DNA from 4 places in the Pantoea trifolii genome. Region 4 is predicted to be linked to each of the others. Evidence: predicted binding sites of a transcription regulator. Region 4 holds the regulator's gene; each other region holds the start of a gene.
The links. Region 4 encodes PhoB, which activates phosphate uptake and scavenging genes when phosphate is short. Its sites were predicted from a motif close to CTGTCATAAAACTGNCNNAT; they were not measured.
Positions count from the first base shown of each region.

Region 1: the regulator PhoB is predicted to act here: its motif matches at 5,676-5,695, upstream of phnC (phosphonate ABC transporter ATP-binding protein).
Region 2: the regulator PhoB is predicted to act here: its motif matches at 3,586-3,605, upstream of pstS (phosphate ABC transporter substrate-binding protein PstS).
Region 3: the regulator PhoB is predicted to act here: its motif matches at 3,414-3,433, upstream of glpT (glycerol-3-phosphate transporter).

Region 1 covers NZ_JANIET010000001.1:2,589,277-2,597,289, reverse strand. Annotated here, with positions in the region: gene phnH (phosphonate C-P lyase system protein PhnH) at 1-445, shown strand, start outside; gene NQH49_RS12125 (carbon-phosphorus lyase complex subunit) at 445-1,521, shown strand; gene NQH49_RS12120 (alpha-D-ribose 1-methylphosphonate 5-phosphate C-P-lyase PhnJ) at 1,514-2,362, shown strand; gene phnK (phosphonate C-P lyase system protein PhnK) at 2,352-3,113, shown strand; gene phnL (phosphonate C-P lyase system protein PhnL) at 3,209-3,913, shown strand; gene phnM (alpha-D-ribose 1-methylphosphonate 5-triphosphate diphosphatase) at 3,910-5,046, shown strand; gene phnN (ribose 1,5-bisphosphokinase) at 5,046-5,576, shown strand; gene phnC (phosphonate ABC transporter ATP-binding protein) at 5,748-6,578, shown strand; gene phnD (phosphonate ABC transporter substrate-binding protein) at 6,605-7,531, shown strand; gene phnE (phosphonate ABC transporter, permease protein PhnE) at 7,712-8,013, shown strand, end outside.
Region 2 covers NZ_JANIET010000001.1:16,050-24,062, reverse strand. Annotated here, with positions in the region: gene pstB (phosphate ABC transporter ATP-binding protein PstB) at 1-455, opposite strand, end outside; gene pstA (phosphate ABC transporter permease PstA) at 499-1,386, opposite strand; gene pstC (phosphate ABC transporter permease PstC) at 1,383-2,345, opposite strand; gene pstS (phosphate ABC transporter substrate-binding protein PstS) at 2,435-3,478, opposite strand; gene glmS (glutamine--fructose-6-phosphate transaminase (isomerizing)) at 3,653-5,482, opposite strand; gene glmU (bifunctional UDP-N-acetylglucosamine diphosphorylase/glucosamine-1-phosphate N-acetyltransferase GlmU) at 5,613-6,983, opposite strand; gene NQH49_RS00080 (F0F1 ATP synthase subunit epsilon) at 7,147-7,566, opposite strand; gene atpD (F0F1 ATP synthase subunit beta) at 7,591-8,013, opposite strand, start outside.
Region 3 covers NZ_JANIET010000001.1:228,003-236,015, reverse strand. Annotated here, with positions in the region: gene metE (5-methyltetrahydropteroyltriglutamate--homocysteine S-methyltransferase) at 1-597, opposite strand, end outside; gene metR (HTH-type transcriptional regulator MetR) at 733-1,665, shown strand; gene NQH49_RS01040 (YehS family protein) at 1,759-2,238, shown strand; gene NQH49_RS01035 (carboxylate/amino acid/amine transporter) at 2,372-3,241, opposite strand; gene glpT (glycerol-3-phosphate transporter) at 3,581-4,921, shown strand; gene yigL (sugar/pyridoxal phosphate phosphatase YigL) at 4,955-5,755, opposite strand; gene pldB (lysophospholipase L2) at 5,793-6,785, opposite strand; gene rhtB (homoserine/homoserine lactone efflux protein) at 6,890-7,513, shown strand; gene rhtC (threonine export protein RhtC) at 7,576-8,013, opposite strand, start outside.
Region 4 covers NZ_JANIET010000001.1:1,037,757-1,045,769, reverse strand. Annotated here, with positions in the region: gene NQH49_RS04730 (cobalamin-independent methionine synthase II family protein) at 1-1,065, opposite strand, end outside; gene NQH49_RS04725 (PstS family phosphate ABC transporter substrate-binding protein) at 1,232-2,158, opposite strand; gene phoR (phosphate regulon sensor histidine kinase PhoR) at 2,685-3,995, opposite strand; gene phoB (phosphate response regulator transcription factor PhoB) at 4,016-4,705, opposite strand; gene sbcD (exonuclease subunit SbcD) at 4,903-6,108, shown strand; gene NQH49_RS04705 (SbcC/MukB-like Walker B domain-containing protein) at 6,105-8,013, shown strand, end outside.

The DNA of each region.
Region 1 (8,013 bases), 1.6 Mb from region 4:
GCCGGCGGCTACAGCGGTGCTGCTGACGCTGGTCGATCAGGAGAGCGCATTGTGGCTGGATAATCGCATTGATAACGACGTGGTGCGCAGCAACCTGCGTTTCCATACCGGCGTGCCGATTGTCGATGAGCGCGATGCCCCCTTTGCGCTGACGCACGCGGCGGCCAATCCCGATCCGGCGCTATTCGCCTCTGGCGACAATCTGTCCCCGGAAAAAAGCACCACGCTGATTGTGGAAGTGCCGTCACTGAGCGGCGGTTTAACGCTGCGTCTTTCTGGTCCCGGCTTACGTGAATCACGTGCCATTGCGCCGCAACTGCCGGAAGCGATTCTGCACTATCTGCGCGAGCGTCCGCATCCGTTCCCACAGGGCGTGGATCTGATTTTCACCTGCGGTGAAGTGATGATGGCGCTGCCACGCACCACCGACGTGGAGGTGTGCTGATGTACGTTGCGGTGAAAGGGGGCGAAAAGGCGATTGCCAGCGCCCATGAGCTGCAGGCCGATCTGCGCCGTGGCGATCGCGACGTCGCCGAACTGGGCTGCGATCAGGTCGCGCAACAGCTGGGTTTAGCGGTCGATCGCGTGATGACCGAAGGCGGCATCTACGATCCGCAGCTGGCGGCCTTAGCGATTAAACAGGCGAGTGGCGATCTGGTCGAAGCGATCTTCCTGCTGCGCGCCTATCGCACCACGCTGCCGCGCCTCGCCGACAGCCTGGCGCTAAAAACAGAGGAGATGCGCCTCGAACGCCGTATCTCCGCCGTCTACAAAGATCTGCCGGGCGGCCAGGTTCTCGGTCCAACCTACGATTACAGCCATCGTCTGCTTGATTTCACGCTGTTAGCAAACGGCGAAACGCCCGCCGCACCGCGTGACCATCAGGCGCTGCCCGAGCGCTGTCCGCACGTGTTCAGCATGATGACCGCAGAAGGATTAGCAGCACGCGAAGAGGATGACGGCAGCGAGCCGTGCGACATCACCCGCGAACCGCCGGGTTATCCGGCCACGCGTGCCGCACGCCTGCAACAGCTGGTGCGCGGCGACGAAGGTTTCTTGCTGGCGCTGGGCTACTCGACGCAGCGCGGCTACGGTCGCAACCATCCGTTCGCGGGCGAAATTCGTACCGGCTATCTCAGCGTCGCCATCTGCCCGGAAGAGCTGGGCTTTGAAATTGAGATTGGCGAAATCCTGCTGACCGAATGCGAGATGGTCAACGGCTTCACCACCGAAACTGACAGCGCACCGCACTTTACGCGCGGTTACGGCCTGGTGTTTGGTCGCTCCGAACGCAAAGCGATGGCGATGGCGCTGGTGGATCGCGCGTTGCAGGCGTCTGAGTACAACGAACGCATTGCCGGTCCGGCGCAGGACGAAGAGTTTGTGCTGTCGCATGCCGACAACGTGGAAGCGGCGGGCTTTGTCTCGCATCTGAAACTGCCGCACTACGTCGATTTCCAGGCGGAGCTTGAGCTGCTGAAACGGCTGCGCCAACAGCATCAGGAGCAGAACCATGAGTGAGTTAACCGGCTACAACAACGGTTATCTGGATGAGCAGACCAAACGCACCATCCGCCGCGCCATATTGAAAGCGGTGGCGATTCCCGGTTATCAGGTGCCGTTTGCCGGACGCGAAATGCCGATGCCGTACGGCTGGGGCACCGGCGGCATTCAGATCACCGCCAGCATCATTGGCGATGCCGATGTGCTCAAGGTGATCGATCAGGGCGCGGATGACACCACCAATGCGGTATCGATTCGCCGCTTCTTCCAGCGCGTCAGCGGCGCGGGCACCACCGAAGCGACCCGTGACGCCACGCTGATCCAGACGCGTCACCGCATTCCGGAAACGCCGCTCGAGGAAGACCAGATCCTGATTTTCCAGGTGCCAATCCCCGAGCCGCTGCGCTTTATCGAGCCGCGCGAGACCGAAACCCGCACCATGCACGCGCTGGAGGAGTACGGCATCATGCAGGTAAAACTGTATGAAGATATCGCCCGCTACGGCCACATCGCCACCACTTACGCTTATCCGGTGAAGGTCAACGATCGCTACGTGATGGATCCGTCGCCAATCCCCAAATTCGACAACCCGAAGATGCACATGATGCCGGCGCTGCAGCTGTTTGGTGCCGGGCGGGAAAAACGCATTTATGCGCTGCCGCCCTACACCAAAGTGGAAAGCCTCGACTTCGACGATCACCCGTTCAGCGTGCAGCAGTGGGAAGAACCCTGTGCGCTGTGCGGTTCGCGCCACAGCTACCTCGACGAGGTGGTGATGGATGACGCCGGTACGCGCATGTTTGTCTGCTCCGATACCGATTTTTGCCACCAGCAGCAGGAACAACAGCATGCACAGTGAACAACCGCTGCTTGCGGTCAACAATCTCACCCACCTTTATGCGCCCGGTAAAGGCTTTGAAGAGGTGAGTTTTGAGCTCTATCCCGGCGAAGTGCTAGGCATCGTGGGGGAATCCGGATCCGGTAAAACCACCTTGCTGCGCAGCCTGTCGGCACGCCTGGCGCCGCAGCACGGCAACATTCTCTATCGCGCCCAGGATCTCTATCAGCTGAGCGAGAGCGATCGCCGCCGCTTGCTGCGTACCGAATGGGGCGTGGTGCATCAGCATCCGCTCGACGGTTTGCGTCCGCAGGTGACAGCGGGCGGCAATATCGGCGAGCGCCTGATGGCGATAGGTCAGCGTCATTACGGCGATATCCGCAAAGAGGCGATGCGCTGGCTGCAGGATGTGGAGATCCCCGCCAATCGCATCGACGATCTGCCCACCACGTTCTCGGGCGGCATGCAGCAGCGTTTACAGATTGCGCGCAACCTGGTGACGCAGCCAACGCTGGTGTTTATGGATGAACCGACCGGCGGGCTGGATGTATCAGTGCAGGCGCGCCTGCTGGATCTGCTGCGCACGCTGGTGCGCGAGCTGAACCTGGCGGTGGTGATTGTGACGCACGATCTCGGCGTGGCGCGGTTGCTGGCACATCGCCTGCTGGTGATGAAGCAGGGCCGCGTGGTGGAGAGCGGGTTGACCGATCGGGTGCTGGACGATCCGCATCATCCCTATACCCAGCTGCTGGTTTCATCGGTGCTGAGTTGAGATGAACAAGGTCGCCATAAATGGCGACCCTACATATGGCACGTCGTAGGGGCGCCATTTATGGCGACCTTCTCCAAAACCATCAGGACATCACTATGCAACCTTTACTGCGCGTCGAGCATCTGAGCAAAACCTTTGTGCTGCACAACCAAAGCAGCGCTGCGCTGCCGGTATTGCAGGACGCCAATCTTGAAGTCAGCGGCGGCGAATGCGTGGTGCTGCATGGCCGCTCCGGCAGCGGAAAATCCACGCTGCTGCGTGCGCTGTACGGCAACTATCAGGCCAACAGCGGCCACATCTGGCTGCAACATCAGGGCGAATGGATCGACATGGCCAACGCCCCCGCGCGGCAGATTCTGGCGATTCGCTGTCACACCGTCGGCTGGGTCAGCCAGTTTTTGCGCGTCATTCCTCGCGTGCCGACGCTGGAGATCGTCATGCAGCCGCTGCTGGAGCGTGGCACCGAGCGCGCCTTCTGCGAGAAGCGCGCCAAAGAGCTGCTGACGCGCCTTAACGTGCCGGAGCGTTTGTGGTCGCTGGCGCCGTCCACCTTCTCGGGCGGCGAGCAGCAGCGCGTCAACATCGCGCGCGGTTTTATCGCCGACTATCCGGTGCTGCTGCTGGATGAGCCAACCGCCTCGCTCGACAGCGCCAACAGCGCCGCCGTAGTGGAACTGATTGAACAGGCGCGCGCCCGCGGTGCCGCCATTGTCGGTATTTTCCATGACGAAGCGGTGCGCGAACGCGTAGCCGATCGCCTGCACGTCATGCAGCCAATGAAAGCAGGAGCAGAAGCATGATCATTAATAACGTCCGGCTGGTGCTGGAGCAGGCCGTAGTGCCGGGTTCACTGGAGATTCGCGACGGGTGCATCGCCAGCTTTAGCGACAGCGTCAGCCAATTGCCGGGCGCGCTGGATGGCGAAAACGCCTTCCTGCTGCCGGGTTTGGTGGAGCTGCACACCGATAATCTCGACAAGTTCTTCACGCCACGCCCAAAAGTGGATTGGCCGGCGCACTCGGCGATGAGCAGCCACGATGCGCTGATGGTCGCCAGCGGCATCACCACGGTGCTGGATGCAATTGGCGTCGGCGACGTGCGCGATGGCGGGCATCGCATTGAAAACCTCAACAAGATGATTGAGGCGATTCAGGACAGCAATCGCAAAGGTATTAATCGCGCCGATCACCATTTGCATCTGCGCTGTGAGCTGCCGCATCACACCACGCTGCCACTGTTTGAAAAGCTGATGAACACGCCAGAACTGTCGCTGGTGTCACTGATGGATCACTCGCCGGGTCAGCGTCAGTACGCCTCGCTGGAGATGTATCGCACCTATTATCAAGGCAAATATCAGCTCAACGACGAGCAGATGGATCAGTTTGAGCGTGAGCAGCTGGCGCTGGCCGCCGAGTTCTCCACGCCGAATCGCAACGCCATCTCCAGTTTGTGCCGTTCGCGCGGTATTCCGCTCGCCAGCCACGACGACGCTACGGCGGCGCACGTGGCGGAATCTCATGACGTCGGCAGCGCCATCGCTGAATTCCCCACCACGCTGGAGGCGGCACGCGCCTCGCGTGAATGCGGCATGCAGGTGCTGATGGGCGCGCCCAACATCGTGCGCGGCGGTTCGCACTCCGGCAACGTGGCGGCGGCGGACCTCGCCAGCCACGGCCTGCTGGATATTCTCTCCTCCGACTACTATCCCGCCAGCTTGCTGGATGCGGTGTTCCGCCTGGTGGCCGATGAGCGCAACACGCTGACGCTGCCGCAGGCGGCTGCGCTGGTGACCAGAAATCCGGCGCGGGCGATTGGCCTGCACGATCGCGGCCGCATCGCCGAAGGGCTGCGTGCCGATCTGGTGCTGGCGCATACCGAACATGGTCATTCGCACATTCGTCACGTCTGGTCGCAAGGCAAGCAGGTGTTCTGATGGCGCGCCTGATCTGGCTTACCGGGCCTTCGGGCTCGGGAAAAGACAGCCTGCTGAACGCGCTGCGGGAAGCGCCGCCGGAGAATCTGCTGATCGCCCATCGCTACATCACGCGCGCCGCCGATGCGGGCGGCGAGAACCATGTGGCGCTGAGCGAGGCGGAATTCCGACGGCGCGAGGCGCTGGGGTTGTTCGCCGTGAGCTGGCAGGCGCACGGCATGCATTACGGGCTGGGCGAGGAGATCGATCTGTGGCTGGCGCGCGGGCTGAACGTGCTGGTTAACGGTTCACGCCTGCATCTGCCGATTGTGCAGCAGCATTACGGCACGCAGCTGCTGCCGCTGGTGTTGCAGGTTTCGCCAGCGGTGCTGGAGACGCGATTGCGACAGCGTGGGCGCGAGTCGGAAGCGGAGATCGAAAGACGGCTGGCGCGCGCCGCCGAACCGCTGCCCGCGCATTGTCATGCGCTGAATAACGATGGTGCGTTAAGCGACACGCTCGAGCATCTACGCCAGCTCATTGCCCCGTAGGGTCGCCATTCATGGCGACCTGGTGCATCGGTGTAATGAGGTCACCATAAATGGCGACCCTACGGCGGCGGCGGATGCTGTCACTGTTTAATCATTTTACTGTCATCAAGCTTTCATCCGCTTTGCCCGTAATAGCGGGCAATCAACACCTCAGAAGAGATGGAGTGCAACATGGCACAGGCATTACTGAAAACCGTGGTCGACAATCCTTACCCGCATGTTACAGGGCAGGGCAACAAGGTGTTGTCGGTGCAGGGATTGTGCAAAACCTACGGCGCCAATCAGGTGCTGGATAACGTCAGCTTCGATCTGCATGCGGGCGAGTTGGTGGCGGTGATTGGCCGCTCAGGCGCAGGCAAATCGACACTGTTACACATGCTGAACGGCACCATCAGTGCGTCGCAGGGCGCCATCCTCAGCAATCGCCACGGCGAAGTGGATCGCGATGTGGTGACGCTGAATAGCCGCCAGATGCGCGAGTGGCGCACCGAATGCGGCATGATCTTCCAGGACTTCTGTCTGGTGCCACGCCTCGATGTGCTGACCAACGTACTGCTCGGTCGTTTGAGCCAGACCTCGACGCTGAAATCGTTCTTCAAGGTCTTCTCCGAAACCGACCGCGCTCGCGCTATCGAACTGCTGCAGTGGATGAACATGCTGCCGCAGGCGCTGCAGCGTGCGGAAAACCTCTCCGGCGGCCAGATGCAGCGTGTGGCGATTTGTCGGGCGCTGATGCAGAACCCGCGCATTTTGCTGGCGGATGAACCCGTGGCGTCACTCGATCCGAAAAACACCAAACGCATCATGGATGTGCTGCGTCAGGTGAGCGAGCAGGGCATCAGCGTGATGGTAAACCTGCACTCCATCGAACTGGTTAAAAGCTACTGCACCCGCGTGATCGGCATTCAGCGCGGCAAAATCCTGTTCGATGGACATCCTTCCCAGTTGACCGACGGCCTGATGCATGAGCTGTACGGCGACGAAATTAACCAGCTCCACTAACTCCCACAGCAAGAGAAAACCTAAGAATGAAACTGACTTCTTTAGCTTTACTGACTATTGCGATGGCATTTGGCGCAAACGCAGCGGATGCACCAAAAGAGTTGAACCTCGGGATTCTTGGCGGCCAGAACGCCACGCAGCAGATTGGTGACAACCAGTGTGTGAAAGATTTCTTCGACAAAGAGTTGCAGGTGGATACCAAACTGCGCAACTCGTCTGACTATTCAGGCGTGATTCAGGGCTTGCTGGGTAACAAAATCGATCTGGTGCTGAGCATGTCGCCGGCTTCGTATGCCTCGGTTTACCTGCAAAACCCGAAAGCGGTGGATGTGGTGGGCATCGTGGTGGACGACAAAGACGGGTCTCAGGGTTATCACTCAGTGGTGATCGTTAAGGCTGACAGCCCATACAAAAAGCTGGAAGACCTGAAAGGCAAATCGTTCGGCATGGCCGATCCCGATTCAACCTCGGGCTTCCTGATGCCGAACCAGGCGTTCAAGAAAGAGTTCGGCGGCACGGTGGACGATAAGTACAACAACACCTTCTCCAGCGTCACCTTCTCCGGCGGCCACGAGCAGGACATCCTCGGCGTGCTGAACGGTCAGTTCGACGGCGCGGTGACCTGGACGTCGCTGATTGGCGACCGTGAAACCGGTTATACCTCGGGTGCCTTTGGCCGTTTGATTCGCATGGATCATCCTGACCTGATGAAGCAGATCCGCATCATCTGGCAGTCGCCGCTGATCCCGAACGGTCCGATTCTGGTGAGCAACAATCTGCCCGCTGACTTCAAAGCGAAGGTGGTGGCCACCATCAAGAAACTGGATAAAGAAGATCACGGCTGCTTTGTTAAAGCGGTTGGCGGTGCCCAGCACATCGGTCCAGCGACCGTGGCGGATTATCAGAACATCATCGATATGAAGCGTGATTTGATGAAGGGTACGCGCGGTTAATTTAGGTGGGGTGCTCGCTGTCCCCCATCCCGTCCTTCCCCCACAAGTGGGGGAAGGAGATGCTGCCACATGCAACTCCCAAACTCGCATTTTGCAGCATCTTCCTCCCCCATTAATGGGGGAGGACCGAGGAGGGGGACAGCGAGCACACTCCAGTCCCCAACCAACAGGAATCCCCCCTTGACCGATTTCGAACACTACTACCAACGCATCCGCCGCCAGCAAAAGCGCGACTCGCTGCTGTGGTCGCTGCTGTTGCTGGCGCTCTATCTGGCCGCGGGCAAGATGGCGGAATTTAACCTGCTCACCGTCTGGCAGTCGCTGCCACACTTTTTTGACTACATCGGCGAAACTATGCCGGTGCTGCATCTTTCACTGCTGTTCGCCGACGGCAAAACCGAGGGCTCGCTGGCCTATTGGGGCTATCGCTTACACTTCCAGCTGCCGCTGATCTGGGAAACCTTGCAGCTGGCGCTGTCGTC
Region 2 (8,013 bases), 1.0 Mb from region 4:
TAACCGCTCTGATGCAGCTTGTCTTTGGTTTCATTCCACAGCGCGGCTTTGGTCAGCGCCCACTGCACGCGCTCATCCATATCGGCACGCGACAGCTTTTCAAACAGACGCACGCCGAAGGCGATGTTGTCATAAATCGACATCGGGAACGGCGTCGGCTTCTGGAACACCATGCCGACGCGCGCGCGCAGCAGGGCGATGTCCTGATTAGAAGCCAGAATGTTATCGCCATCCAGCAGGATGTCACCTTCTGCACGCTGCTCCGGATAGAGCGAGTACATTTTGTTGAAGGTGCGCAGCAAAGTGGATTTACCGCAGCCTGATGGGCCGATAAACGCGGTCACCTGGTTTTTGGTGATATCCAGGTTGATGTTTTTCAGCGCGTGAAACTTACCGTAATAGAAGTTCAGATTACGGACCTGAATTTTACCGGCTGATGAAGTCACGTTACTCATTCTCGTCTCTCATAAGCAGCGCCGCCGAAGCCGCGCCGGGAAATTAGTGTTTGCCCTTGGCGAAAACCACACGCGCCACAATGTTCAGCAGCAGCACGCACACGGTAATAATCAGCACACCTGCCCACGCCAGGCTTTGCCACTCGGCAAACGGGCTCATGGCGAATTTAAAGATGGTGACCGGTAGGTTCGCGATCGGCTGCATCATGTCGGTGCTCCAGAACTGGTTCGACAGCGCAGTAAACAGCAACGGTGCAGTTTCACCGGCGATACGCGCTACGGCCAACAGCACACCGGTGATGATGCCGGAAACCGAGGCTTTCAGCGTGATTGCCGAAATCATCTTCCACTTCGGCGTACCCAGCGCATAAGCCGCTTCACGCATGCTGTCAGGTACCAGACGCAGCATGTTTTCGGAGGTGCGGATCACGATCGGGATTTGCAGCAGCGCCAGCGCAACTACGCCGGCCCAACCGGAGAAGTGCTGCATCTGCGATACCACGATGGTGTAGACGAACAGGCCCACCACAATCGACGGTGCTGACAGCAGAATGTCGTTGATGAAGCGAATCACTTCCGCCAGCCAGTGTTTACGGCCATATTCCGCCAGATAGATCCCGGCCATGATGCCGAGCGGCGTTCCGACGATCGTCGACCAGAAAATCAGTAAACCACTGCCGACTAAGGCGTTCGCCAAACCACCGCCCGCGGTATTCGGCGGCGGCGTCGATTCGGTAAACAGCGACCAGCTTAAACCATCAACACCGCGCGTAATGGTGGTGAACAGAATCCACACCAGCCAGAACAGACCGAAAGCCATGGTCATCAGCGACAGCGTCAGGGCAATTTTGTTTTTGGTACTGCGCCACGCCTGCATTTTGCGGCGCGAGGCTTCCAGCTCAGCGCGAGCCTGAACTTCAATAGCGGTCATGAACGGGCTCCTTCACTCTTCGCCAGACGCAGGATCATCAGTTTGGAGATCGCCAGCACGATAAAGGTAATCACGAACAGGATCAGACCCAGTTCCATCAGTGCCGCGACGTGGACACCCGATTCCGCTTCGGCAAATTCGTTGGCCAGCGCGGAGGTGATGCTGTTACCCGGCATAAACAGCGAAGCGCTGTCGAGCTGGTAGGTGTTACCGATGATAAAGGTCACCGCCATGGTTTCACCCAACGCGCGGCCCAGGCCGAGCATCACGCCGCCAATCACGCCGTTTTTGGTGAACGGCAGCACGATGCGCCAGATCACTTCCCACGTGGTGCAGCCGATACCGTAAGCCGACTCTTTCATCATCACCGGCGTTTGTTCAAACACGTCGCGCATCACCGAGGCGATGTACGGAATGATCATGATGGCGAGAATCACGCCCGCCGCCAGAATACCGATACCAAATGCCGGGCCAGAGAACAGCGTGCCGACAATCGGGATAGTCGACATCACGTTACCCACCGGCGTCTGGAAATATTCGGCGAACAGCGGGGCGAAAACAAACAGGCCCCACATGCCGTAAACGATGCTGGGGATCGCCGCCAGCAGCTCAATGGCGGTGCCCAGCGGGCGACGCAGCCAACCTGGCGCCAGTTCCGTCAGGAACAGCGCGATGCCGAAACTCACCGGTACGGCAATGATCAAGGCAATAATCGAGGTGACGAGGGTGCCGTAAATCGGTACCAGCGCACCAAATTGTTCGTTTGGCGCATCCCAGGTTTTATTCCACAGGAAAGAGAAACCAAATTTTTGGATGCTTGGCCAGGAGGAGAAAATCAGGGAGACGATAATGCCGCCCATCAATAACAACACGATAAGCGCGGAGAGCTTCACCAGCGCGCCGAAAATCATGTCGCCTTGTTTACCGGGGGCTTTGAACGTCGGCTTAGTGGCAGCCATAGAATTCTCTGTTCTCAGGAGGATGTCAGGGCGGCACGCAGGCCGCCCATTGGGGTTGGCCAACCGTCTCGGCTGGCCAGGTAAATCGGTTACTGATACAGCGCTTTACCGGAGCTATCTTTGATGTTCGCTTTCCACGCTGCACGAATCTGGTTAGCAACGCTTTCTGGCAGCGCGGCGTAATCCAGGTCGGTTGCGGTTTTGCTGCCACCTTTGTAAGCCCAGTCGAAGAACTTCAGCACTTCGCTACCTTTCTCCGCATTCGCCTGATCTTTGTAAATCAGGATGAAGGTGGTTGAGGTGATCGGCCATGCTGCGTTGCCTTTCTGGAAGGTCAGATCCTGAGCAAAGGTTTTGCTCCAGTCTGCGCCTTTCGCGGCGTTCGCAAAGCTCTCTTCGCTTGGTGCGACCGCTTTACCATCGGCATCAACCAGTTTGGTGTAGGTCAGGTTGTTCTGCTTGGCGTAAGCGTATTCCACATAGCCAATTGAACCCGGCAGACGCTGTACAAATGCGGCCACGCCGTCGTTACCTTTACCGCCCAGACCGGTCGGCCAGTTAACGGTGTTACCTTTACCGATTTTGCTGTTCCACTCTTCGTTCACTTTCGCCAGGTAGCTGGTGAAGACGAATGAAGTACCGGAACCGTCAGCGCGGCGAACCACGTTGATGTTGGAATCTGGCAGTTTCACGCCTGGGTTCAGTTTAGTGATCGCCGGGTCGTTCCACTTTTTGATGGTACCGAGGTAGATGTCGCCCACGGTTTTACCGTCGAGAGTCAGTTCACCTGATTTCACACCTGGGATGTTAACCGCCAGCACCACGCCACCAATCACGGTAGGGAACTGGAACAGGCCATTTTTCTGCAGATCTTCTTCTTTCATTGGTGCATCAGACGCACCGAAATCGACGGTTTTCGCGATGATTTGCTTCACGCCGCCTGAAGAACCAATACCCTGATAGTTGATTTTGCTACCAGTGGCTTGCTGGTACTCGGCTGCCCACTTGGCATAAACCGGCGCCGGGAATGTCCCGCCTGCGCCCGTCAGATCGGTTGCTGCAAAAGCAGAGACCGCGCTTACTGCGAAGGTGGCGGCGAGGATTCGGGCTACGGTGCTACGCATCAGTGTCATGTTCCCTCCAGGGGATTTAAAAAACAGGCTCAATGCCTTTTTAGTAGGAGTTAGTGATTGCTGCTGGAGGGAAAATAGGACAGTTTGATGACAGTGAAATGTACGAAATATGACAGTTATATGACAGCATGTAGAAATGAAGCGGGCCCATTGCGGGCCCACTCTTGTTACTGATTATTCAACGGTAACCGATTTCGCCAGGTTACGTGGTTGATCAACGTCGGTGCCTTTAATCAGCGCCACATGATACGAGAGCAGCTGTAGCGGCACGGTGTAGAAGATCGGTGCAATCACCTCTTCTACATGCGGCAGAGAGATGATTTTCATGCCATCGCTGTCGCTGAAACCGGCATCCTGATCGGCAAACACGTACAGCAAACCGCCGCGCGCGCGTACCTCTTCAATATTGGATTTCAGCTTCTCCAGCAGTTCGTTGTTCGGCGCGACCACGATCACCGGCATATCGGCATCAATCAGCGCCAGCGGGCCGTGCTTCAGCTCGCCCGCCGCATAGGCTTCGGCGTGGATGTAGGAGATCTCTTTCAGCTTCAGCGCGCCTTCCATAGCGATTGGATACTGATCGCCACGGCCAAGGAACAGCGCATGATGTTTATCCGAGAAACCTTCCGCCAGATTTTCGATCACTTTGTCCTGCGCCAGCATCTGTTCGATGCGGCTCGGCAAGGCTTGCAGCGCGTGCACAATTTCGTGCTCGATTTCGGCTTTCATGCCGTGCAGACGCCCCAGTTTCGCCACCAGCATCAGCAATACCGCCAGCTGCGTGGTGAAAGCTTTGGTCGAGGCAACGCCAATTTCGGTACCGGCTTTAGTCATCAGCGCCAAATCGGATTCACGCACCAGCGATGAACCGGCCACGTTACAGATCGCCAGCGAACCGAGATAACCCAGCTCTTTTGACAGGCGCAGTGCCGCCAGCGTATCGGCGGTTTCACCCGATTGTGACAGCGTGATCAGCAGGCTATTTTTACGCACCGCAGATTTGCGATAACGGAATTCCGAAGCGATTTCCACATCACAAGGCAGGTTGGCGAGCGACTCAAACCAGTAGCGCGACACCATGCCGGAGTTGTATGACGTACCGCAGGCGATGATCTGAATATGCTCGACCTGGCTCAGCAGCTTTTCAGCATCCGGACCGAGCTCGCTGAGATCGACTTCGCCGTGATTAAAACGACCGGTGATGGTGTTTTTGATCGCGTTCGGCTGCTCGTAAATCTCTTTCTGCATGTAGTGACGATAGATGCCTTTGTCGCCGGCATCGTATTGCGCGGTCGATTCGATTTCGGCGCGCTTAGCCGTGTTACCGTCACGATCGATAATGGTGACTTCGCGGCGGGTGATCTCGGCAATATCGCCCTCTTCCAGATAGATGAAGCGACGCGTCACCGGCAGCAGTGCCAGCTGATCGGAAGCAATAAAGTTTTCACCCACGCCACGGCCAATCACCAGCGGGCTACCGGAACGCGCCGCCACCAGCAGCGACGGATCGCGGCTGTCCATGATCACCATGCCATACGCACCGCGCAGCTGCGGAATGACGCGTAGCACCACTTCACGCAGCGTGCCGCCCTGCTTCTGCTCCCAATGCACCAGATGCGCCACCACTTCGGTGTCAGTTTCTGAGGCAAAGTGATAGCCGCGCTCAAGCAACTGCGCGCGCAGCGGCTCATGGTTTTCAATGATGCCGTTGTGCACGATGATGATGTGCTCAGAAACGTGCGGATGCGCATTGGCCTCCGACGGCTCACCGTGGGTCGCCCAGCGCGTGTGTGCGATACCGGTGCCGCCAATCAGCGGCTGCTGCTCTGCGGCTTCCGCCAGGTTCTGCACTTTGCCCAGACGACGCAGGCGCGTCATGTGGCCCTGACGATCGACAACGGCTAATCCCGCTGAGTCATAACCGCGATATTCAAGACGACGCAAACCTTCCAGCAGAATTTCTGCGATGTCACGCTGCGCTACTGCACCAACAATTCCACACATAGTAATTTCCTGACTTCATGGCTTTCGGCCATTGCGTTGTCATCTGACCTGATTTCCCCGAGCCTTGTAGAGAGTGGGGATATTTTTTTATGGCACTGCAAACAGGCCGATCGTTGTCGGCCTTTAAAATTTATTTTTTCTTAACAGGGCGCTGCCAGCCCGATTTTTGATTCTGCTCTTTACGGTTGTAGACCAGATCCGCCGCGGTGACATCTTTCATCACCGTGGTGCCGGCAGCGATAGTGGCGCCGCTCGCTACGGTTACAGGTGCTACCAATTGCGTATCGGAGCCGACAAACACGTTATCGCCGATGATGGTTTTGAATTTGTTGGCGCCGTCATAATTGCAGGTGATGGTGCCCGCGCCAATATTCACCCCCGCGCCAATTTCCGCATCGCCAAGATAAGAGAGATGACCGGCTTTCGAGCCTTTGCCGAGCGTCGCTTTCTTCATCTCTACGAAGTTGCCCACGTGCGCTTCTTCCGCCAGCTCGCTGCCCGGACGCAGACGCGCAAAAGGCCCAACCGTACAGGCGGCGGCTAAGGTGGCATCTTCGATCACCGAATAGGGACTGATTTCGCAGTCGTCAGCAATCACGCTGTTTTTGATGATGCAGCCGGCACCGATTTTGACGCGGTTGCCGAGCGTAACCTTGCCTTCGATGATCACATTGGTGTCGATCTCCACATCGCGGCCGTGTTGCAGCGAACCGCGCAGATCGAAACGCGCCGGATCGCGCAGCATCACACCCGCCAGCAGCAGCTTTTCTGCCTGCTCACTTTGATAGACACGCTCAAGCGTTGCCAGCTGCAGGCGGTTGTTAACGCCGTCGGTTTCGCTGATGCGCGCCGGATGCACCGCATTGATCACGCGGCCTTCATGGTGCGCCATGGCGATGATATCGGTGATGTAGAATTCGCCCTGCGCATTGTTGTTGTTCAGCTGCGCCAGCCAGCGCTTGAGGTCGCCGCCGTTGGCAATCAGGATGCCGGTGTTAATTTCCTGAATTTTCAGCTGTTCTGGCGAGGCATCTTTCTGCTCGATAATGCCGGTCACCGTGTCGTTTTCACGCACAATACGGCCGTAGCCGGTTGGGTTATCCAGAACCACGGTGAGTAAACCGATGCCACCAGCGGGTTTTGCATCGCGCAGACGCTGCAAGCTGGCCTGCGAAATCAGCGGCACATCGCCGTACAACATCAGAATATCTTCGTCATCGGCAAAGAAAGGGGCGGCCTGCTGCATCGCGTGGCCGGTACCGAGTTGCTCGGCCTGCAGCACCCAGTTGAGTGCGTTATGCGCTAACGTCGATTGCAGCAAATCTCCGCCGTGGCCATAAACCAGATGGATCTGCTGGGCGCCCAAACCGGTGGCGGCATCAATCACGTGTTGAACCATCGGTTTGCCTGCAAGGGTGTGCAGAACTTTGGGCAGGTCGGAATACATTCGGGTGCCTTTGCCAGCGGCCAAGATCACCACACTCATCGCGTTCGTAGACATAACTATCCTGATTCTCTTCAACTGTCGAAAGTGTAAGGTTTAACCCCGAGATTACTACATTTTTCTCGGGTCGAAATTAGCCGGGCTCAGCGCCAGGCGGCAAATTTTGGGCAAAAAAAATGCCAACCCAAAGGGCTGGCATTTCGTGACGCATAAAGCCTGATTACATCGCTTTTTTGGTCAGCTCGATGACACGCAGTTTCGCGATGGCTTTCGCCAGTTCCGCAGAAGCCTGAGCATAGTCCACGTCGCCGTGGCTGCTGTTCATGTGCTCTTCTGCTTTACGTTTCGCTTCCAGCGCGCGCGCTTCGTCAAGGTCTTCACCGCGAATCGCGGTGTCGGCCAGAACGGTGGTGCTGCCAGGCTGAACTTCCAGCACGCCGCCAGAGAGGTAAATAAACTCCTCTTCGCCGTGCTGTTTCACGATGTGAATCATACCAGGCTTGATGGCTGTCAGCAGCGGGGCGTGGCCAGGACGAATCCCCAACTCACCTTCGCTACCTGACACCTGGATACGCTCGACCAGACCGGAGAACATTTGTTGCTCCGCGCTGACCACGTCCAGATGATAAGTCATAGCCATACCATTCCTCCTGGGAAACCTAAATTACAGTTTCTTCGCTTTTTCTACGGCTTCTTCGATAGCGCCGACCATGTAGAACGCCTGCTCTGGCAGGTGGTCGAATTCGCCTTCCATGATGCCTTTGAAGCCACGGATGGTGTCTTTCAGGGTCACGTACTTACCTGGAGAACCGGTGAAGACTTCAGCAACGAAGAACGGCTGAGACAGGAAGCGCTGAATCTTACGCGCACGTGCCACCAACAGTTTGTCTTCTTCAGACAGCTCGTCCATACCAAGGATGGCGATGATGTCTTTCAGTTCCTGGTAACGCTGCAGCAGAGACTGCACGCCACGCGCAACGTCATAGTGCTCCTGACCCACGATCAGTGGATCCAGCTGACGGCTGGTTGAATCCAGCGGGTCAACGGCTGGGTAGATACCCAGAGAGGCGATCTGACGGCTCAGCGT
Region 3 (8,013 bases), 810 kb from region 4:
TTTCAGTTCCGCCAGCACCTGTTGGTAAACCGGAAGAATGTCTTTGAGCAATGAAAGGCGATCGAAAGGCACACCTTTCACTTTACCCAGCCACAGATAGGTCACCGGGCCGAGTAGCACCGGTTTAATCTTGTGGCCGAGCGCCAGCGCTTCGTCGACTTCATCCAGCAGTTGGGTCCAGGTCAGTTTGAACTGCTGGCCTTGCGTGAATTCCGGCACCATATAGTGATAGTTGGTGTTGAACCATTTAGTCATTTCCGCCGCCGCCGCCGGTGTACCGCTTGGTGCGCGGCCACGACCGAGGCGGAACAGCGTGTCGAGATCAACGGATCCATCTTTGTTCTGGTGGCGTGCGGGCACGTTACCCAGCAGCAGGCTGGTTGTCAGCACGTGATCGTACCAGGCAAAATCGCCGACCGGCAACAGATCGACGCCCGCCTCTTTCTGCTGTTGCCAGTGACGGGCGCGCAGTTCGCGCCCCACCGCCAGCAGCTCTTCCTGTGAGCTTTTACCTGCCCAGTAGCTTTCCTGTGCTTTTTTCAATTCACGACGCAATCCAACGCGAGGGAAACCGAGAGTGTGGTTCAGAATGGTCATTTTCTGTTCTCCAGATATTATTAACTGAATAGGGTGCAGAGATGTTTAGCCGTCCAGATGTTTACACCGCCATAATCTGCGGGTACTGTATGTTCCTCAAGCGCAATTTGTTCAATCTCGATGTGAAGGATTCTCATGATCGAACTCAAACACCTGCGGACGCTGCAGGCGTTACGGAACACCGGCTCGTTAGCCGCCGCCGCCTCACATCTTCATCAGACGCAATCGGCGTTGTCTCACCAGTTCAGCGATCTGGAGCAGCGGCTGGGCTTTCGTCTGTTTGTGCGCAAAAGCCAGCCGCTGCGTTTTACGCCGCAGGGAGAGATTTTGCTGCAGTTGGCCGAGCAGGTTTTGCCGCAGATTCAACAGGCTTTGCAGGCGTGTCATGAGCCGCATCAGGCCACGTTGCGTATCGCGATTGAGTGTCACAGCTGTATTCAGTGGCTGACGCCTGCGCTGAATAATTTCCGCCAGAGCTGGCCGCAGGTAGTGATGGATTTCAAATCCGGTGTGACCTTTGATCCGCAACCCGCATTGCAGCAGGGCGAATTGGATGTGGTGTTGACCTCCGATATTCTGCCGCGCAGCGGATTGTTCTATTCACCGATGTTCGATTTTGAAGTGCGTTTGGTGATGGCACCGGATCATCCATTGGCGCAGCTTGAGCATATTTCCCCGGAAGATATGGCCGATGAGGTATTGATGATCTATCCGGTGCAGCGTCAGCGTTTAGATGTGTGGCGCCATTTCCTGCAACCTGCGGGCGTAAGCCCGGCTTTGAAGAGCGTGGACAATACGCTGTTACTGATTCAGATGGTGTCGGCACGCATGGGCATCGCCGCGCTGCCACATTGGGTGGTCGAGAATTTTGAGCAGCAAGGTTTGGTGGTGACCAAGACTTTGGGTGATGGCCTCTGGAGCCGCCTGTATGCCGCCGTACGCGAAGGCGAGCAGCGTCAACCGGTGATGGAAGCCTTTGTGCGGTTTGCCCGTCAGCACGCCTGTGAACACCTGCCCTTCGTGCGCGATGCCGCGCGTCCCGGCTCACTGCAAACCCTCTCATCCTGATGTTGTTGGGCGGCGAAGGTCGCCCGCGCTGTTATCCCTGTCCCGCCTGCTCTATAATGCGCCGCCTCAACCCGCGACCAAGAGAGTTTCACCATGATGAGTAACGATGTTCTGCGCAGCGTGCGCTATATGCTTGATTTGAGCGATAGCAAAGTGGTGGAGATTTTTGCCTTAGCGGGGAGTGAAGTGCCGCTGGAAGACGTGCAGGCGTGGATGAAGAAGGATGACGATGCTGCGTTTCGTAAGCTGCCGGATGTGTTGATGGGTTATTTCCTCAACGGTCTGATTTTTTACCGTCGCGGTAAGAGTGAAGATGCGCCCGCGCCTTCGATTGAGCGCCGCATGAATAACAACATTTTCATGAAGAAATTGCGTATCGCGTTTGAGCTGAAGACCACCGATATCCCGGATGTGCTGCTGAAAGCGAACTTTAAGATTTCACAGGCTGAGGTTGGCGCGATTTTCCGCAATCCAGACCATAAGAATTTCCGCGAATGCGGTGACCAGATTCTGCGTAATTTCCTGAAAGGTTTGACGATGATTCATCGTCCGGGGCCGGCTAAGAAAGCGTAATCGCTTCTTTGTTCGAGCCGGGTCAGGGATAGCGCGGCAGATCGCAAAGAGTAACCACTTCCCTGTGGAGCAGCCTCGCCATCCATGGCTCGGATGCTTTGCTCCTCTGCCGCGCTATCCCCTCCCTTTCGGCCTAGGCGTGGCTTTTGGTGGTCTTGCCGAGCACCCAGCGTTTATGTACGTACAGGGATGCAAAAATCACGGCGGCACCGGCGATAAAACTTGGCCAATGCGGTTTCTCCTGCCAGATCGCCAGATTCACCAGCAAGCCAGCAGGCACATGCATGTTGTTCATAATACCCAACGTGCCAGCATCCACCTGCGTCGCACCGTAGTTCCACATGAAGTAGCCCAAACCTGAAGCCGCCACGCCCAGCCAAACCAGAATGCCCCACTGTAGCGAGGTGGTGGGCAGTTTGTTCGGATTGCCCCACAAGCTCCAGGCGATCACCGCGATAATCACTGCGCCCAGATAGAACCATGAAAACGCGGTGTGCTGCGGCATCGGCCGGGTTTCCTGCAGACGCTTGTAGCCCACCATGCCGATGGCGAAGCAGATATTTGCCGCCTGCACCAGCAGCAAGCCGAACCAGAAATGATCGCTGACTTTGTCGTAACGAATAATCGCCGCACCAATGACCGCCAGCAATGCGCTGAAAGCATAGCCGATACGCAGCGGACGTCGGCTGAGCAAATCGTAGATCAGCGTGACGTACAGCGGCGTCATCACAGTGAACAGCAGGAATTCGGTCACGCTCAGATAGAGATAGGCTTCAAAGCTCAGCAGGTACATGATGCCGAGCTGCAGCATGCCCACCAGCATATACAGCAGGATGGTGGAAGCACGATATCCGCGCCAGCGCAGGAACGGCAGGAAGACGATGGCGGCGAGCGCCAGACGCATTAACACAGAGAACCAGGAATCCACCTGACCTGCGAGGTATTCCCCGATTAAACTGAAGGAAAAAGCCCACAGAATGGTGGTAACGATCAGTAACGGCACGGTAACGATCTCAAAATGAACAGTGGCGTTAGTGTAAACAAACTGTCGCGATTGGCGTGAACTATCTGGTTTACGATTGTACAAAATGACGACAATTAGTTTTAACTGATCGCCTATTCGCCTGGATAAAAATGCGCGAAATACAACATTTCCTGGTTTTTATCGCTCTCTAATGTCATAAAACTGTAACATATGTGTCACATGTCACAGTAACCGCGCGTGACCATCACTATCCTTTGCGCGAAATGGAAACTTCGCTTTTCCATTTTTAACGTCTGTTGCTTTTGCCCCAACCTGCTGGGAATCCATAACTATATTGCGCCCTGGAGGGCCACACTCATGTTGAGTATCTTCAAACCTGCACCGCATCGCCCGCAAGTGGCCGATGATCGTGTCGATCCACTCTATCGTCGCCTGCGCTGGCAAATTTTCCTGGGAATATTTTTTGGCTATGCCGCCTACTATTTGGTGCGTAAGAATTTTGCGCTGGCGATGCCTTATCTGGTGGAACAAGGTTTTTCGCGCGGCGATCTCGGCTTTGCGCTATCGGGCATTTCCATCGCTTACGGATTCTCAAAATTCATTATGGGTTCGGTATCGGACCGCTCGAATCCGCGCGTGTTTTTGCCCGCCGGATTAATTCTCGCTGCGGCGGTGATGCTGGTGATGGGGTTCGTGCCGTGGGCCACCTCCAGCATCATGGTGATGTTTGTGCTGCTGTTCCTGTGCGGTTGGTTCCAGGGCATGGGCTGGCCGCCGTGCGGGCGTACCATGGTGCACTGGTGGTCGCAGAAAGAGCGCGGCGGAATCGTATCGGTGTGGAACTGCGCGCATAACGTCGGTGGCGGTATTCCTCCGCTGCTGTTCCTGCTTGGCATGGCGTGGTTTAACGACTGGAAAGCCGCGCTGTACATGCCGGCGTTTGGCGCCATTCTCATCGCCATTATCGCCTTTGCCTTGATGCGCGATACGCCGCAATCCTGCGGTTTGCCGCCAATTGAAGCGTGGAAGAATGATTATCCGCCGGATTACAACGAGGAGCACGAGCAGGAGCTGACGGCGAAGCAGATTTTCATGCAGTACATTCTGCCCAATAAGCTGCTGTGGTACATCGCACTGGCGAACGTGTTTGTGTACCTGCTGCGTTACGGCATTCTCGACTGGTCGCCGACCTACCTGAAAGAGGTGAAGCACTTCACGCTGGATAAATCCTCGTGGGCCTACTTCTTCTATGAATATGCCGGTATTCCCGGCACGCTGCTGTGCGGCTGGATGTCGGACAAAGTATTCCGCGGCAACCGTGGCGCAACCGGCGTGTTCTTTATGACGCTGGTGACCATCGCCACCGTGGTGTACTGGCTGAACCCACCAGGCAATCCAGGCATCGACATGCTGTGCATGATTGTGATCGGCTTCCTGATTTACGGTCCGGTGATGTTGATTGGCTTGCACGCGCTGGAGCTGGCGCCGAAAAAAGCGGCCGGAACGGCAGCGGGCTTTACCGGGCTGTTTGGCTATCTCGGCGGATCGGTAGCGGCCAGTGCCATTGTCGGTTACACCGTGGATTACTTCGGCTGGGACGGCGGATTCATTGTGATGATTGGCGGATCGGTGCTGGCGGTGATTCTGCTGCTGCTGACCATGGTCAGTGAACATAAGCACAAGAAACAGCTGGTATAACCAGAACGGGCCGGTGATAACCGGCCCATTTTTTTACGCGAGGAACAGCTTTCGCAGCGTGTGCGGGACGGCGTCATCCGCGTTGCTGCCAATCACGTCCAGCGTCGGCAAGGTATCTTTCAGGCGCTGCTGTGCATTACGCATGATGCAGCCTTTACCTGACATGCTGAGCATCTCCACATCATTCATGCCGTCGCCGAAGGCTATGCACGCTTTCAGCGAGTGGCCGAGCTGTTTCGCTACCGCTTCCAGCGCGTGACCTTTGGAAACGCCGCCCGCCATCACTTCCAGGCACGTTGGCAGCGAGAAGCTGACATTCACGCGATCGCCCCAGCGCGCTTCAATCGCCTGCTCCATTGGAACCAGGCGCTCCGGATCTTCGCAGGTGAAGAACACTTTGCTGATGCCGTCGGTCGGCAGCATGCCCGGCTGGTAAACCTGATAGTTAAATACCGATTCGCGGAAATAGTCCTGCTCATCCGGACGATGACGGCTCATGAACCACTCATCGTCGCGATAAACGTGCGTCAGGATGTGCTCGTCATGATATTGCAGGCCATACAAATCGCTGGCGATGTCGGCGTCGAGGTTGTGGCTGAACACCAGTTCACCTTCGGCGTTGTGCACGCGCGCACCATTGGACGTGATCATATAAGCCGGAATGCCGAGCTTATCGCGCATCTGTCCGACGTCGATATAGTGACGGCCGGTGGCAAAAACAAAGTGGATGTCTCGCGCCACCAGTTCCTGCAGCGTAGTGCGAGCGAACGGCGTCAGGCGGTGATCCGGAGAGAGCAGCGTGCCATCCAGGTCGGATGCGACGATGTGATACATGTAAACCTCGGGTGTTGATATCGGAAAGTAAAATTGATTAAGCGTGGTGTTCAAAGAAATCGACCACCGCGTTTAGCGCTTCGGCACGCATCGCGTCTGTTTCAAACAGGATCTCATGACGCGCTCCTTTTATCACATACGGCGCGTTGCCCGCGCAGGGATGTCCTGCTTCGGCCATCGCCGTACAAAAGAGATTTTGTGAGCGGTTATCCACCACATCATCTTCACTGGCCTGCAGCAGCAAGGTCGGCGTGGTGATGTTCGCTACCTGATTGAAGATGTCCCGCCCGGCCTGCACGCCTTCGCGCACCCAGTGATAAGTGGGACCACCAACGCGAAGCGCCGGATCGTCGGCGTAAAAACGCAGGTTGCGGCGATAGCGTTCGCGGCTGTGCGTCAGGCGGTTGATGCCAAACGGATTGGCGCGCCAGCGCCCGGTACCCAGCGCGTAGCCTTCACGCAGCGCGGGCAGTTTTTCTGTCCAGTCCAGAATGCGGTGCGCCATCCAGTCCGGTAGCGGCAGCACAATGCCAAACATCGGCGCGGAGAATACCGCAGCATGAAACGCCTGCGGTTGACGCGCCAGAAACAGCGCTAAAATCGCGCCGCCCATCGAGTGAGCCAGCACGTAGCGCTGCTGATAACGGTTGCTGACTATCTCTTTCAGATACAGCGTTTCCAGATCGTCAACGTAGTCGCCAAATTCCACTACATGGCCGCGATGCGAATCTTCCAGCAGACGTTCAGATCGTCCCTGACCGCGATGGTCGAGGATCACCACATCGTAGCCGCACATAAACAGGTCGTAAGCCAGTTCAGGATACTTGATATAGCTCTCAATGCGGCCAGGCACGACCAGAATGACACGACGATGTTGCGGTGAGGCGAAACGAACGTAGCGAATCTTCAGGTTGCCGACACCGGTAAATTCACACTCTTCACGGCGACGCCAGAAGTCGAGCAGCGGACCGGTAGCAAAGGCCGAAAAGCCTCGCTCACGTCCGAGCCAACTCTGTTTATGCTGCTGCATCCGTCCCCCTGAAAAAAACGTGATTCGCGCGCCCGTGCTGCGTAGCGTGCGGCGATTTTCTGTCGTATTGTGTCACACTTCGCTAACTTCAGGGAATGTCACACATGACCATTGAATGGTGGTTAACGTACCTGCTGACCACAACTATCCTCAGCCTTTCACCCGGTTCCGGTGCGATTAACACCATGAGTACCGGTATCAGCCACGGTTATCGCGGCGCGGTTGCATCAATTACCGGCTTGCAGCTTGGCCTGGCGATTCATATTGTGCTGGTCGGCGCCGGTTTGGGTGCGCTGTTTTCCCAATCGATTCTGGCGTTTGAAGTCCTGAAGTGGGCTGGCGCAGCCTATCTGGTGTGGCTGGGCATTCAGCAGTGGCGCTCAGCGGGTGGCATCGACCTCGACGCCGTTGCCAAAGCCATGCCGCGTCGCCGCCTGTTTAAGCGTGCCTTGTTGGTGAACCTCACCAACCCGAAAAGCATCGTGTTTCTTGCCGCGCTGTTCCCGCAGTTTATTCAGCCGCACCAGCCGCAGCTGATGCAATATCTGGTGCTCGGCGTGACCACCATTGTGGTCGATATCATCGTGATGATTGGTTACGCCACGCTGGCAACTCGCATTGCTGGCTGGATTAAAGGACCGAAGCAGATGAAGCTGCTGAACCGCACCTTTGGTGGATTGTTTATGGCGGTGGGCGCGCTGTTAGCCAGCGCCCGCAGAATGGCGTGATATTAAACCCGGTGGGCATAAATGCCCACCCTACGTAGGGTCGCCATTTATGGCGACCTGGTTTATCTCGAAATAATTAAATGAATGCCAAAACCGGCAAACAGCACGCCCGCCATACCATCCACCCACTTCGCCATCCGCTGATACTTATCACGCATCCACGGCATAGCGAAAATCGCCGCCACCAGCGTAAACCACGCGAACGTCTCACCGATAATCAGCAGGAACAAACCCCAGCGCTCCATCGCGCCGACGTCGTTGCCAACAAACAGTGAGAACACGCTACCGAAGTAGATGATCGCTTTTGGGTTCGACAGGTTAGTCAGGAAACCTTTCAGGAAGCTCATGCCTCTTTTCGGCAGCTCTACCACCGGCGCTTCCGATTGTGGCTGCTTGTGACGTTGACGCGCTGAACGCATTAGCTGCCAGCCCATCCACAGCAGATACAAGCCGCCGCCAACCATAATGATTTCATGCAGCCAGGCCATTTTTTCCAGGAT
Region 4 (8,013 bases):
CTTCTGCCACTGTTGCTCTTCGCTCAGGCTGTTGCCCTCTTCGGTAGAGGCAAAACCACACTGCGGGCTGAGGCAGATTTGATCGAGGCTGACGAACTGTGCTGCTTCCTGCAGACGCGCTTTTACCTGTTCCGCATCTTCCAGCTCACCGGTTTTAGTGGTGATCAAACCCAGCACCACTTGCTGATGACCCGGCTTGAGGAAGCGCAGCGGCTCAAAGCCACCCGAACGTTCGTTGTCATACTCAAGGTAGAAGGCATCGATATTTACGCCGCCAAACAGCACTTCGGCAACCGGCTCATAGCCACCTTCGGAGATCCAGGTCGAGCGGAAGTTGCCGCGACACACATGCAGCCCGACGGTCAGATCTTCTGGCTTGCCTTCCAGCGCGGTGTTCAGCACCTCAGCATAGATGCGCGCCAGCTCCTGCGGATCTTCACCGCGTTCGCGGATCTGTTGCTGCTGGTCGGTAGAGCACAGATAGGCCCACACCGTGTCATCCAGCTGCAGATAACGGCAGCCAGCCGCGTAAAACGCGTTAATTGCGTCTTTATAGGTCTGCGCCAGATCGGCGAAGTATTCTTTCAGATCGGGATAGACTGTGGCATCGATCACCTTGCGGCCACCGCGGAAGTGCAGCACGCTTGGGCTGGGAATGGTCATCTTGGCAACCGCATCGCCCGCTACGCTTTGCAGGAAGCGGAAGTGATCCAGCATTGGGTGTTCCGGATTAAAGGCTACTTTACCGGTGACTTTCACGCCGTGCGCTTTGGTCTGCACGCCATTGAACTGAATGCCCTGCTCCGCTTCGAACAGCTCAACGCCGTGCAGATCGCCGAAGAAGTCGAAGTGCCACCATGCGCGACGGAATTCACCATCGGTAACGATCTGCAGGCCATTGGCGCGCTGCTGCTCCACCACATGACGTATTTCGCGATCTTCAACCTGACGCAGTTGATCAGCATTGATGTCGCCATTGGCAAACTGCACACGCGCCTGCTTGATGGCAGCGGGACGCAGAAAACTGCCGACGGTATCGGCGCGGAACGGGTTATGACGTGGCATCTTATCTCCTCGCTGAGCGCTTAGTTGCGTCAGGGTATAATTTCGCTGGGTTATTTTGGCCATCTGGATGGCTATATGTCCAAAGAGAATGCCACGCTGTTGCCCTTTCAGCAACGGAAGAAAATTCAGCTTACATGAAACTATTTCATGTTCAGATGCACGTTCTTCAATTTCCCTCAATGGCCGCCCGCGCTCGCGCCATCTGGCTGTCTGACAACGGCAGATAACCGGCCTCGCTCACCCGGCGCTGACCTTGTGGCGACAACACCTGATGCAGAAAGGCATTCACCAGCGGCGGCAGCGGTTTGCCAGGCGCTTTGTTGACGTAGATGTAGAGCGGGCGCGACCACGGATAGCGGCCACTGCGAATGGATTCGGCATCCGGCATCACGCTGTCGCCATTCGCCGTGACCACCGGCAGCATTTTCACGCCGCTGAGATGAAAGCCAAAGCTGGCGTAACCGATGCTGTTGGGCGTGGCGGCAACGGCTTGCACCACCGCCGCGGAACCGGGGAATTCAGCGACGTCAGCACGGAAATCGCCTTTACACAGCGCCTGCTGCTTGAAGAAGCCCCAGGTACCCGACGCCGAGTTACGGCCATAACGCTGGATGCTGCGCGTTGCCCATTGATTATCGCTTAAACCGAGATCGCCCCAGCGCTGCGGCACCAGCTGTCCGCCGCACAGGCGCGTGATGGAAAACAGCGCATCGAGTTGTTGCGGCGCGATGCGCGGCAGCGGATTGTCCTGATTGACCACCACCACCAGCGCATCCATCGCCACCGGCACCGCCAGCGGCGGATAGCCGTAGCGCGCAATGAACAGTTGACGTTCGTCGATCTGCATCGGGCGGCTCATCGCGCCCAATTGTGCAGCACCGGCGGCCAGCGCGGTCGGTGCGGTAGACGATCCCGCCGCCTGCACCTGAACGTTCACGCCCGGCGACTGGCGGCTAAAATCCTCGCCCCACAGGGTCATCAGATAACCCAACGTATCCGATCCGACGCTGCTCAGATTGCCGGTTAGCATGGTTTGTTGGCCGTGTGCCAAAGCAGAGCAAAGCAGCGAGAGGGATAGCAACAGCGATTTCATGGGCGATTCCGCAATTTAATGAGACGCCTATTCTGGAGCGGCGTGATTTATCGCGCAATAAATTGCGTAAGGGTTGTCAGTTAAGCGCGAAGCGGTCGCCATAAATGGCAACCCTACGAAAATCCCGTAGGGTGCGCATTTATGCGCACCTGGTCGCCATAAATGGCGACCCTACGAGACTTGTAGCGATGGCGAGTCAAAATTATGCCTTTATGGTGCAGCGCGGGTGTTGAGGCGACATCCCAAACCGCTGAACGATTGAGGGATTCCAGGGCGAGCCGCATGGATGCGGCGAGAGGTGGCGCTGAGCAGGAGCGAATCGCCACCGGTCCGTCAGGAATCGTGAATGAGTGAAGGTACCGCGCAGCGGCGGGTTGGGCTGGCGCAAGGCCCGGGAGTGCAGAGGGCGCGGCCAGGCGCTCTCTGCTCGGTCGCCGCACAAGGGTGCTGCAACTGCCTCAGCTTAGGGCGAACGAAAGCCGCTCTGTGCTTAACTGAGCGGCATTACGCCATGGATGTGCAAACCTTAATTAACCTGCGCTTGCAGCGCGCTAGCCACAATCAAGCGTGGCGGCAGCAGGAAGCTGAAACAGGTTTCCTGATGCGGCACGCTGGTGATCTCGAGCCGCGCATTATGATGGCCCAGCGCGTGCTTCACGATTGCCAGCCCCAACCCGCTGCCGCCGGTGGCGCGTGAACGCGCTTTGTCCACGCGGTAGAAGCGTTCTGTAAGGCGCGGCAGATGCTGTTCGCTGATGCCCGGCCCGTCATCGCACACCTTAAACTGCGCGCCTTGTTTGGTACGCAACCAGCTGATGTCGATGCGCGTGCCATCCGGCGTGTGATTCACCGCGTTGTAGACCAGGTTGGAAATGGCGCTACGCAACTGCTCATCGTTGCCGAACACTTTCAGGTGCGGATCGGTATGGAAATGGATGGTGTGACGTCCCTGGCTCAGCGTTTCCGCTTCACGCTGCAATAGCAGCAGCATGCCCGGCACATCCACCGTCTCTTTCAGATCGATGGCTGGCGCCGCTTCGATACGCGACAAGGTCAGCAACTGCTTCACCAGGCTGTCCATGCGGCGCGTCTGCTCTTGCATAGTATGTAACGCCTTGCTGCGCGTGCGCTCGTTCATTACCGCGTCGTCCATCATTTCCAGATAGCCCTGCAATACCGTTAACGGCGTGCGCAGTTCATGACTGACGTTGGCAAAGAAGTTGCGCCGCGCGCCTTCCAGCTGGTGCATCTGGGTGACATCACGCGCCACCATCAGCCACTGTCCTTCGCTGTAAGGCATCACGCGGAATTCCATATGATGCTGATTATTAAGGATCTGCGTCAGCGGTGTGTCGAACTTGCGCTGGCGGATATAGCGGGAGAATTCAGGATAACGCAGTAAATTGAGGATGTTCTGGCCGTTATCTTCCGGCCAGCGCAGGCCAAGATGCTGCTGCGCCAAGCCGTTGCACCAGAAAATGGTGCCCTCTTCGGTGGTCAGCACCACCGCATCCGGCAGCGATTCGGCACCGCTGCGGAAACGTTTGATCAGATTGCCCAGCTCGCGGCGGCGACGCCGGTTGCGCAACTGCATCTGATACAGGCCATAAAACAGCGGTTCCCAGCTGCCGCGTCCGGTGGGCGGCGTCATTGAACGATCGACCCACAACCAGTGCGACAGACGCATCAGATTGCTGAAGTGCCAGAACATCACGCCGGTCACCGCAATCAGCAGTAACCACGGCAGATATCCGAACAACAGACCCAACACCAGCGCAGGTAAACAGACCAGCGCCAGCTCGGTCAACAATCTCTTCCAGGAGAGTCGTTCCAGCACGGTAAAAACTCCGTTTACGTTTAGTAGCGGGCAGAGAAACGATACCCTGTTCCGCGAACGGTTTGAACCATGCGATCGTGGCCGGTCAATTCCAGCGCTTTACGTAAACGGCGAATATGCACATCGACGGTGCGATCTTCGACATACACATTGGTGCCCCAAACGTGGTTCAGCAGCTGTTCGCGGCTGTACACGCGTTCCGGGTGCGTCATAAAGAAGTGCAGCAGTTTGTATTCGGTCGGCCCCATCTCCAGCGGCGTGGTTTCCGACATCACGCGATGTGAGGATGGATCAAGGCTCAGGCCCTGCATCTCAATCACCTCTTCCACCGCCATCGGTGAAATACGGCGCATCACCGCTTTAATACGCGCCATCAGCTCTTTGGGTGAGAATGGCTTGGTGATGTAATCATCCGCGCCCACTTCCAGACCGCGCACGCGATCCTCTTCTTCACCGCGCGCCGTCAGCATCATCACCGGGATGTCACGCGTCATGGCTTCACGCTTCAAATGCTTAATAAACTGAATTCCGCTGCCGCCGGGCAACATCCAGTCCAGCAGAATTAAATCAGGCCAGGGTTCGATCAGCTTACCAATCGCGCTGTCATAATCTTCCGCCTCAATAGGCTGGTAATCATTCTGTTCCAGCACGAAACATAACATTTCACGGATGGGAGCTTCGTCTTCCACAACCAAAATGCGCTTAGCCATTGTAACTCCTGCTAGTGTGACAACGTGTCACGGGGATTTGCGGCGCCATTATGCGTCAGTTTTGTGACACTTTTATGAAAAAGCCGCCCTAAGATAGATAGATAAAAAACAGAAATGTCACAATAAAAATCTGCTTTTTTTCTTTGTGATCTTAAGTGGTTATAATTCGCCTTCGCTAAACAGAGCACGGAGCAAACATGCGCATCATTCACACCGCTGACTGGCATCTCGGTCAGTTCTTTTACAGCAAAAGTCGCGCGCGGGAACATCAGGCGTTTCTCGACTGGCTGCTGGATCAGATTGTGCAGCATCAGGTGGATGCGCTGATTATCGCGGGTGATCTGTTTGATACCGGTTCGCCGCCGAGCTACGCGCGTGAAATGTTTAACCGTTTTGTGGTGGCGCTGCAGCCAAGCGGCTGTCAATTGGTGGTGCTGGCGGGCAATCACGATTCGGTGGCGACGCTGAATGAATCACGCGAGCTGCTGGCCTGCCTGAATACGCAGGTGATCACCAGCGCCACGCCGCAGGGAGAACAACAGGTGTTAACCCTGAAGCAGCGCGATGGCGTGTCGGGTGCGCTGCTGTGCGCCATTCCTTTTCTGCGTCCGCGTGACATTCTGCGCAGCCAGGCTGGCCAATCCGGTCGCGAAAAACAGATCTCGCTGCTGGAGGCGATCGAGCAGCATTATCAGCGCTGTTTCGCCGCCGCGCAGTCAATGAGCAGTACGCTGCCGATTATCGCCACCGGCCATCTCACCACCGTTGGCGTCACTAAAAGCGATTCGGTGCGCGACATCTATATCGGCACGCTGGATGCCTTCCCGGCGCAGGCGTTTCCGCCAGCGGATTACATCGCGCTCGGTCACATCCATCGCGCCCAGCGCATCGCCAACAGCGAACATATTCGTTACAGCGGCTCACCAATTCCGCTCAGTTTTGATGAGCTTGGTCGCGAGAAAAGCGTCTTCCTGCTGGAATTTTCCGACAAGCTTAAGGACGTGACGCCGCTGATCATTCCGCACTTCCAGCCGATGCAGATGCTGAAAGGCTCGATGGCGGAGATTGAACATCAGCTGGCGCAGTTCAGCGAGAGCACCAGCGAGCTACCGACCTGGCTGGATATTGAGATCACCACCCAGGAATACCTCAGCGATCTGCAACGTCGCATTGAAGCGCTGACCGAAAATCTGCCGGTCGAAGTGCTGCTGGTGCGCCGCAGCCGCGAACAGCGGCAGCGCAGCCTCGAACGGCTGGAGAACGAAACCCTGAGCGAATTAAAAGTGGAAGAAGTGTTTGCCCGCCGACTGGCGCAGGAAGATCAGCTGGATGCTGAGCAAGCAGAACAGTTAACGCAGCTGTTCCGCACCCAGCTTGCCGCGCTGGAGAATCCATCCGCATGAAAATTTTGACGTTACGTTTTAAGAACCTCAATGCGCTGCGCGGCGAATGGTTTATCGATTTCCGCCGTGAGCCCTTTGCCAGCAACGGATTGTTTGCCATCACCGGCGCCACCGGCGCGGGCAAAACCACCTTACTCGATGCAATTTGCCTGGCGCTCTATCACCAAACGCCGCGCCTCGGCACGCTGTCGCAAACCCAGAATGAGCTGATCACCCGCGACACCGCCGAGTGTCTGGCAGAAGTGGAGTTTGAGATCAAAGGCGAAGCCTGGCGTGCCTTCTGGAGCCAGAACCGCGCGCGCGGCCAGGCCGACGGTAAGTTGCAGGCGCCGCGTGTCGAACTGGCGCGCGTGGCGGATAATCAGATCATCGCTGATAAAGTCGGCGACAAGCTGAAAGCGATTGAAACCCTGTCGGGACTCGATTTCGCCCGTTTTACCCGCTCAATGATGTTGTCGCAAGGCCAGTTTGCCGCCTTCCTCAATGCCAAACCCGGCGAACGCGCCGAATTGCTGGAAGAGCTGACCGGCACCGAGATCTACGGACAAATCTCCGTGCAGATCTACGAACGCTGGCGTAGCGCACGCAGCGAGCTGGATACGCTGCGCGCCCGCGCCGGTGGCATGTCGCTGCTCGATGAAGCGCGCCGCGCAGAGCTGACGCAGCAGCTGGCAGAACTCGCCGTGCAGGAGAAATCGCTTAGCGAACAGCTCACGCTGGCGCAGCATCAGCAACAATGGCTGGTGCAGCAGCAACAGCTGATGCAGGAACAGCAACAGGCCGAACAGACGCTGCTTGCCGCGCAACAGGCGTGGCAGCAGGCGGATGGCGATCGTCAGCGGCTGGCGCGGGCCGAACCGGCAGAAAAACTGCGCGAGAAGCTACAGCAGCGCGAACAGCTGCAAGGCGATCTCCGCACGCTGGAACAGCAATCGCAGCAGCTGCAGGCGCAACAGCAGCAGGCCAAAACCGCGTTGCAACAGGGCGAAAGCCATTATCAGGCCGCGCAGCAGGCGCGCGAGCAGGCGTTACAGCAACAGCAGCAGCTCGAAACGCTGCTGACCGAGCAGGTTATCCCGCTCGATCAACGCATTACCACCCTCTCGCAGCAACGGGATGAACAGCAGCGGCTGCATCTGCAGCAGCAACAGGCGCTGCAAACCAGCCAAACCGCGTTGAGCCAGCAACAGCAGGTAAGTGAACGTTTACAACAGCAGCTAGTGCAGCAGCAGGAATTCCGCACCCGAGAAGCCGCCGTCGCCGATTGGGGCGCAGAACTGACGCGCTGGCAGGCGGAGATCGCCCGGCTGGATGAGCGCGAGCAGACGTTGACGCAGCTCATCGCGCAGCAGCAACAGCAGCGCAGCCAGATGGAGCAGCATCAGCAGGCGCAGGCTCAGCGTGAAAAAGCGGCGCAACCGTTGCAGCAAGCCGAAGCGCAGGCCGCGCAGCAGCGTCTGCAAGCGGAGCAAGCACTGACTTCGCTTGAGGCCGAGATCACCAGCGCCAGCCTGCGCGACGCCCTGGCGCAGCATCAAACGCAACGTGCCGCACGCCAGCAGCTCAGCCTGCTCGCCGCGCAGTGGCGCGCGCTGCAGCCGCAGCGCTTGCAGCGTCAGCAAAAACTGATGCAGCTTCAGCAGCAGCATCAGGAAGCTGAACAGGCGTTACAGGCGCTGCGCGACGAGTACAAACGGGAACATCAGGCGTTGCTCGATGTGCGCAAAATCTGCGAGCTGGAGCGCACCATCGCCCAGCTGGCCGACGAGCGCGCCAAATTGCAGCCGGATCAGCCCTGCCCGCTGTGCGGCTCGTGTCAGCATCCGGCAATCGCGCAATATCAACAGCTTGAACCCGGCGCCAATCAGCAGCGTTTAACTGAGCTGGAAACGCGCGTGGCACAGC